Regions from separate parts of the Dehalobacter restrictus DSM 9455 genome, predicted to be linked through region 1. Evidence: predicted binding sites of a transcription regulator. Region 1 holds the regulator's gene; the other holds the start of a gene.

The links. The regulator CtsR, encoded in region 1, represses protease genes until heat stress. The targets are predictions, from matches to a motif close to AAGGTCAANNAAGGTCAAAT.
Region 2: the regulator CtsR is predicted to act here: its motif matches at 2,177-2,196, upstream of DEHRE_RS06810 (DnaJ C-terminal domain-containing protein).

Annotation. Positions count from the first base shown of each region.
Region 1 is NZ_CP007033.1:462,364-466,114, reverse strand. Features, by position in the region: gene DEHRE_RS02215 (ATP-dependent Clp protease ATP-binding subunit) at 1-194, opposite strand, end outside; gene DEHRE_RS02210 (protein arginine kinase) at 226-1,293, opposite strand; gene DEHRE_RS02205 (UvrB/UvrC motif-containing protein) at 1,290-1,814, opposite strand; gene DEHRE_RS02200 (CtsR family transcriptional regulator) at 1,829-2,302, opposite strand; gene DEHRE_RS02195 (hypothetical protein) at 2,488-3,252, opposite strand; gene DEHRE_RS02190 (NUDIX hydrolase) at 3,427-3,751, shown strand, end outside.
Region 2 is NZ_CP007033.1:1,396,683-1,400,433, reverse strand. Features, by position in the region: gene clpB (ATP-dependent chaperone ClpB) at 1-906, opposite strand, end outside; gene DEHRE_RS06810 (DnaJ C-terminal domain-containing protein) at 1,123-2,112, opposite strand; gene DEHRE_RS06805 (diacylglycerol/lipid kinase family protein) at 2,277-3,221, opposite strand; gene DEHRE_RS06800 (SHOCT domain-containing protein) at 3,643-3,751, shown strand, end outside.

The sequences.
Region 1 (3,751 bases):
TGGGTAATCTTTGCGCTTACCTTGTCAGGATCCAATCCAATCCCGGTCAGCGCCTTCGCGGCAACTCCTTCTCCTTCTTCAATCAAAGCCAAAAGAATATGCTCAGTCCCTATAATCTTATGGCCCATGCGTTTGGCAATCGCCTCAGCAAGCATAAATACTTTTTCTGCCTTTTGCGTAAATTTTCTTGACATTTTGATCCTTCCTTTCCAAATCTATCGGCGTTTAATTTACATTCTCACTCATTTTGTGATGATAGATTCCACGCACAAAATTAGCTCTTTCTGCGTTAATATGATAAGCATCCAGCTGCTTATTGAGATTATATTGCAGACATCCCTGCATTGAGTTAATCAAGACAGACACGAAACCTGCAGAAACTCTAGATAAAATGCCCATATCAATGCCCAGCCGGTCCTCCGATAGAAGTGAATAGATCTCTTCCGTTTCAAGGATCCTGACATTTTCCAAAGTCCCCCGGGCCCTCCATACTTTGTCTTCGACGATAAGCGGAGATTCTTTGCGAATAACTTCCCGCATCTGGACTTCCCGTTCCATCAGCTGCCGCGTCACCGCATCAAGATGCGTTAAGGTGTCCTCTTCACTCTTGCCTAAAGTAACCTGGTTGGATATCTGAAAGATATTTCCGAAGGGCCTGGAGCCTTCACCGTACAGACCGCGTACTGCCAACCCAAGCGAAGTCAGGGCACCCAGAACCTGCTGGACCTGATTGGTCAGCACCAGGGCTGGCAAGTGAACCATCACGGATACTCTCAGGCCGGTTCCAACATTGGTGGGGCAAGTCGTCAAATAGCCAAGCTTTTCTTTATAAGCAATATCCAGATGCGCTTCCAGATGATCATCGACCAATCCTGCAAGATGCCAAGCTTCCCTGAGGCTGTTCCCCGGCATCAGCACCTGAATTCTCAGGTGATCTTCTTCATTGACCATGACTGCAATTTTATGGCTTTCGGACAAGGCCAGACCGCGTGCATATTCAGTCTCGTTAAAACCCGGGCTGACCAGATGCTTTTCAATCAATACCTTCTTCTCCACCGGAATAAGCATTTTCAATGGAATATAAACAAGCTTTTCCCCTTCAGCGGTAAAACCGTCCAGGACGCCGGAAATCTGTGCTTCAATTTTTTCGGCATCATCATGGGACATGACGTGAGGGAAAGGATTGTCCGCGATATTTCTGGCCAGTCTGATCCTGGAACTCAGTACAATCGGAATGTCCAGGGTATCCTTCATCCAGAAGCTGTCTTTGGCAAGCAGTTCCCGATAAGTCATTTGCTTTCACCTCCGACAGTATTCTCCATTTCTTTAATCCGGTCTCTTAATATAGCTGCCTCTTCAAACTTTTCTGCTTTTACTAGCTCCAAGAGTTGTTCTTTCGATTTGACTATTTCCTGTTTGTTTCGGAACGAAGCGCCTCGTCTTACCGGCACTTTCCCGACATGCATCCCTCTTCCATGGATCCGGCGCAGGAGCATTTCCATTTGGGGCTCAAATTCATCGTAACATTTGCTACAGCCCATTTTCCCGGCTTGCTGTATCTGGGAAAAAGTTCTTCCGCACCCGGGACATTTTCCGGGCTGACTGTCTACGATCGTCTGATCATACTGTCCTGCCGGATTTACCCCAAATAATGCCTGTAAAAAATCCGATACCATTCCAGGGTAGAGATTGAAGCCGGTACCAGGCGCTTTCTGAGCACATTCCTGGCAAAGATGAAGCTGCGCCGCCTGTCCATTAATGATTTTGGTCAGATGAACCACAGCCTCCCGTTGTTGACAGTTCTGACAAAGCATTGCTATTCCCCCGATCAATCATTAACATCGTCCCGGCACATATTCGCCAGTATTTCTTTCATCATACGGGCCCTAAGCGTAGAAGGCAAATTCGTCACTCCAGCCAAAAGCCGGTCGGAAAAAATCGTTTTTACCAGGATTGCTTCTCTTTTGGTGAACAGCTCTTCTTCTCTGAGTCTGTCCACAAGATTGTTAGCCCGATCCTGGGAAAGGTCATCCCCAATGAGTTCCGACATGAGTCTCTGGAATTTACCCTCAGGATCAAGTCCCAGCCTAACAATCCTTAAATATCCGCCGCCGCCTCTTCTGCTTTCAACAAGATAGCCGCGTTCTGCAGTAAACCTCGTTGTAAGAACATAGTTAATCTGGGAAGGAGCACATGAAAAGAAATCAGCAAGATAACCTCTTTGCAGGACAATATACCCAACTTCGGCCTGCTCTATAATCTTCTTGAGGTACTCCTCGATTCTGTCCGCCAAATTACTCATCGTCATCCATCCTTATTTCAATGTTGACCTTTGCTGACTTTATGACCTTTTTTGACCTTCGTAACTATTTTAACCCTTTTTGATCATTTTGAAAACTATTTTATTAAAAAAAACCTATCCGAAGATAGGTTTTTTTGCTCGCTGACTATAAAAAATTCAACATTGCTGTACTTAGCGAAAAGTCCTCAATCGCTGATAAAGAAATACCACAAACCGAAGGTGACCGCTGCAACAATCACAACCAGAATAACAAGCTTTAGTCCACCAAAGCCGCGTTTCTGTTCGAACTCAAAATCTAAGTCATCGTCATCGTCCGCACTCGGGTCATTTTTACTGTTCATGATATAACTATTTAAATCAGAAAAGCGGCTTCTTTCTTCCGCCCCTACTTCTGTTTCCTCCAGAGTACCCAGATCTGTCGGGTTCATAGCGGTATCTTCTGCGTTGTAGGCTTCATCAGCTTTATTCAAATCATCCGCTGCCTCAGTATCAGCAAGCGGGCTGAAGCTGTCCGGACTTGTTTCCGCCGGATTTTTCATTTCATTAAAGTCATCTTCCAGGGAAGCCGCTTGGGAGATAAACAGTCTTTGCAGTTCATCCTGCCCCGAATTTTGATCACCAAGCAAAATCGTTCTGATCTCCTCATTGTCTTCATCCGAATCTCCGGCAAAAACAGGCCCTGCTTCCGCTTGATCCTCTTCCGGAGACTTCCCGGCCGTCCGGCCATATTCTCCGTTGGTCTGGTCAAATTCCCCGGTGTTCTGGTCATACTCGTCAATAGCACCGTCATTAATATCAGCCTCATCTTCAAGACTAAGCTGCCTTCTGATGCTTTCCGCATTTTCCTCGGACAGTTTGGGCTCTATATCTTTCCAATACAAGCCTCCCTCCAACAACTGCCGGAGTTCCTCAGGATCGAGCCAAATCTCTTTTTTCTTATCATTTTTCATTCTTATATTTCCCCCACAGGTTGAAAATTCAGTCGATTAAAGTATTATTTAGTAGTTCTACAAAGAAATTATTTATCCTTCGTGCCGTATTTCCCAATTTAGATAAAATTTGCATCTTCTCTTTTTCAGGATAAAATAGGATTAATAACTTTGATTAGAGAAAGAAGGAATCATATGCCGTCTCTTTATCCGGAATTTAAGTTTTGTCCCGTGTGTTCTGCCGCCCTGGAGTATAAACTAATTGAAGACAAAAAGAGGCAAAGCTGCCCGGCCTGTGACTATATCCACTGGGGGGAATACTCCCTGGGCGTAGGCGGTCTTTTGCTTCAAGACGACAAAGTACTCCTCGTCCAAAGAGCGCATAACCCCGGTAAAGGAAGATGGACTATTCCCGGCGGCTATGTAGAACAGAATGAAAAAATTGCCCAAGCGGTTGTCAGGGAAGTCCGCGAGGAAACCGGCATCCTGTCGAAGCCTGTAAGCATTCTGGCAGTCCGCG
Region 2 (3,751 bases), 930 kb from region 1:
TTTCAGCATATTGCCGGCATCCATTGCGCCTTCGGCAGCTCCTGCCCCGACGACGGTGTGCAGTTCATCAATAAACAAAATAATATTTTCGCGGCTTTCAACTTCCTTTAAAACAGCCTTCAGCCGCTCTTCAAACTCCCCGCGGTATTTGGCCCCGGCAATCAGTGCGCCCATATCAAGGGAGATTACTTCTTTATTCTTAATCGCTTCAGGAACATCACCGCGCACGATTCGCTGGGCCAGCCCTTCGACAATAGCCGTCTTTCCTACGCCTGGTTCGCCAATCAAAACCGGGTTGTTTTTCGTCCGGCGGGACAGAATCTGCAGTACTCTGCGGATTTCCTCATCCCTGCCGATAACTGGGTCTAGTTTTCCTCTTCTGGCCAGTGTCACGAGATTTCGGCCGTACTGTTCCAGGGCAGCATAGGTTCCTTCCGGATTTTGACCGGTAACCCGCTGAGATCCGCGGATTTCCTTTAGAACTTTCAACAGGGCTTCCCGGGTAACTCCGGCTTCTTTCAGGATCTTTCCGGCATCTCCGCCGGCCTGATCAGCAACGGCCAGTAAAAGATGTTCCGTGCTGACATAATCATCTCCAAACGGCTCCATTTGATCATGAGCGTTAACCAAAACGGTTCTCATTCTCGGAGAAATGCTCAACTGAGAAGCCGCTCCCATCATTCTGGGCAGTCTTGCGATGCTGGATTTGGTCTTCTCGCTGACGCTAGCTAGCGAAATATTTAATTTATTCAGGATTTGAGGCACAACGCCTTCATTTTGTTCCAATAAGGCTAGTAGCAGATGTTCGGGTTCCACCTGACTGTTATGGTTACTTTCTGCGTTGTTTTGCGCAGCGATGATTGCCTCCTGGGATTTTTGGGTAAAACGGTTGGTATCAAAAGCCATGCGTATCACTCCTTTGAGTTAACATACCGGTATTTGTGGTAGGTCAACGGAATATATAGCCGTTTTCGGCAGGTTGCGCCCTCCATGGCGAGTCGCTCCTTGCCATCCATGGCATCGCAACATTAGTCCATCCGTGGCTGTCAAACAGCCGCGCTGCGCACTCCATGCTCCGCTTGACGCCGGTAATTGCGGCATGCAGACCTAACTCTGGAGTAATCAGCTGTTTCTTTCCTGGCTTAATTCCTGAAGCATACTAATTTCTTTCTCAGACATCTCTTCGGGCAGGACAAGCGTAATCTTTGCGTAAAAATCGCCAAAATGGCCGGATTTATTGAGAATAGGCATTCCTTTCCCTCTCAGACGGAAACTTTTTCCGGTTTGGGTGCGCGGAGGAATCTTGATGGATATTTCTTCGCCTAATGTTTTGACTCGGGCTTCTCCGCCAAGTACAGCCTTGAAGAAATCGATTTCGATGTTGGCGGACAAATCATCTCCGTCCCGGGTATAGACAGGATGTGGAACGATTTTTACCGTTAACAGAAGGTCTCCTTTGTTTCCGTCTTTCGCTCCTGCTTGTCCCTGTCCGCTGAGCCTAATTTTATTGTTATTCTTAATACCTTTCGGAACAGTGGCTTCAATTCTCCGGCCGCCGACTTCAATCATCCGTTTGGTTCCATGATAGGCTTCTTCAAGCGTAATACTGATTTCACCTTCAATGTCCCTGCCGGCCTGCGGTCTTCTGATCCTATTCGAATAATAATCATCGGACTCATCAGCATAGTCTGCTCCCATGCCAAAGATAGAGGAAAAGAAATCAGAAAATCCCCCCATACCCCTGCCGGCACTAGAGCCAAAACCTCTGTCCCCAAATGTTTCCGCGAACTCTTCCGGCGTCATTGTACGGGTATAGCGGTTGCTCCCCGGTGATTCCTGCCAGGCCGACCAGTCAAAAGAATTCCCTCTGCCGCCGTGCGACTGCCATTGCTGGTAGTTTGCCCTTAAATCATCATATTTTTTTCTTTTGGCAGGATCGGATATCGCCTGATAGGCTTCATTAATTTCCTTAAATTTCTCTTCTGAGGCTTTATCACCCTGGTTTAAATCAGGATGATACTTTTTGGCCAGTGCCTGGTATGCTTTTTTGATGGCCTTATTGTCTGCATCCGGAGAAACGCCTAAGATTTGATAATAATCTTTAAAATCCACTGTCCTCACCACCTCAAAACTGCTTTCCTTACCCATTAATTGTATTATATGCAAAATCCTTTTAAAGGTCAATATTGGTCAGACATATATTTGTCTTCAGCTGACCTTGCAGAATCTTCATCTATATGCGTATTCATCCGTATGGTTTTAACGTTAACGGAAACTTATACCCATAGTTTCAAGCACTTAGGGATTACCCGGTATGCCTTCGGACATACCCCCGGGATCTCCCCGTCGGTTTCAAAAAGTATGGAATCCGGCATATGCAGTTCAATTTCCTTACAGCGGAACACTTGGACTTCAGGAAGATGGATATGTTGCCCTTTATAAAGCAGCGGAAAGCGTGAAAAGAGTCTGGACAGCTTCATTTCTTTTATCACAACCAGATCGAACAAACCATCATCCAGGCGGGCATCAGGCGCAATACGCATTCCGCCGCCAATATATTGACCGTTGCAGACCATAAGCCCCCAGATATTCCCTTCCCAGAATGTATCCTGGTCCATTTTCAGAGAAACACAGACGCTCTTGTACGATAGAACGGCTTCTAAAGTACTGGTCAGATAAGAGAGCTTGCTACCCATCGCTTTACTCCGGCAATTGGTCCTGTGGACCGCTTCCGCGCCGACTCCGACATTGGATGCATTCAGAAAATAACGTGTCCGTTCTTCCCCTTCAAAATTCAGAAAGTCGACTCGGCCAAGATCAGAAAGAATAATATTGGGCTCCTTCAGCATCCTGATCAAGGCGTTCAGACCTTTTTCTTTGCCTGTTTTTATTGTCCTTACAAAATCCCCGCCTGTTCCCTGTTCAAAAACAGCCAGTTCGATATCGTCCGCGACAAGCCGGTCATTCTCAATAAGACCATTAAGCACCTCATTGACAGTTCCGTCTCCTCCGACCGCAATCATCCTCCGATACCCTTCGTCCAGAGCCATACGTGTTATTTCTGTTCCTCCCCCGGAGCGGGAGGTCAGCGCATAATCGACCTGTATTCCCGCCTGCTGAAGCTGCTGGTAATACCCTGGCCAAAGTCCCTGCGTTTTTCCATTTGCTGACCGGGGATTCACAACAGCAAACCATGATTTCTGCGATTTCTGCTGGCTCATTCTCATCTTCCTATCATCTTAGTTTTTCTCGGTCATTTTCTCGATCATTTTTCTCTGTTCATCCACTGGCATGGTTTAGTTTTAAACATATTGTTTCGCTAATTTTTAGAAATCCCCTTTACACGCGAAAAATTATTTTTTCCTGCCATCGTTCATGCAGTACTTTCTTCACAAATATTCCTAGGATCAAACTGCAAGGCTTTCATTCTGTCACTATACTTGCCAAAAACCTGCAGCATATTCATTACCTATTTCATTGATTTGATTTCCTTCCCTCAGATTTGCAACCATCATAAATCAGGTACAAATGGTACAAGATATTGATGACAATGGTTTAATCAAAAAAATAGTTTTCAAAACTAGGATTTACTTTTTTAATGGCCTAGAAAATCCAAGAGAATATAAAAGGAGGTAACTAAAAATGATGCGAGGCTGGTATGGACCAGGTGGAGACTGGATGATGGGAGGCAATTATTCCTGGATGGGATTTGCAGTCATGATCATCCAATTGCTTTTCTGGCTGGGAATTA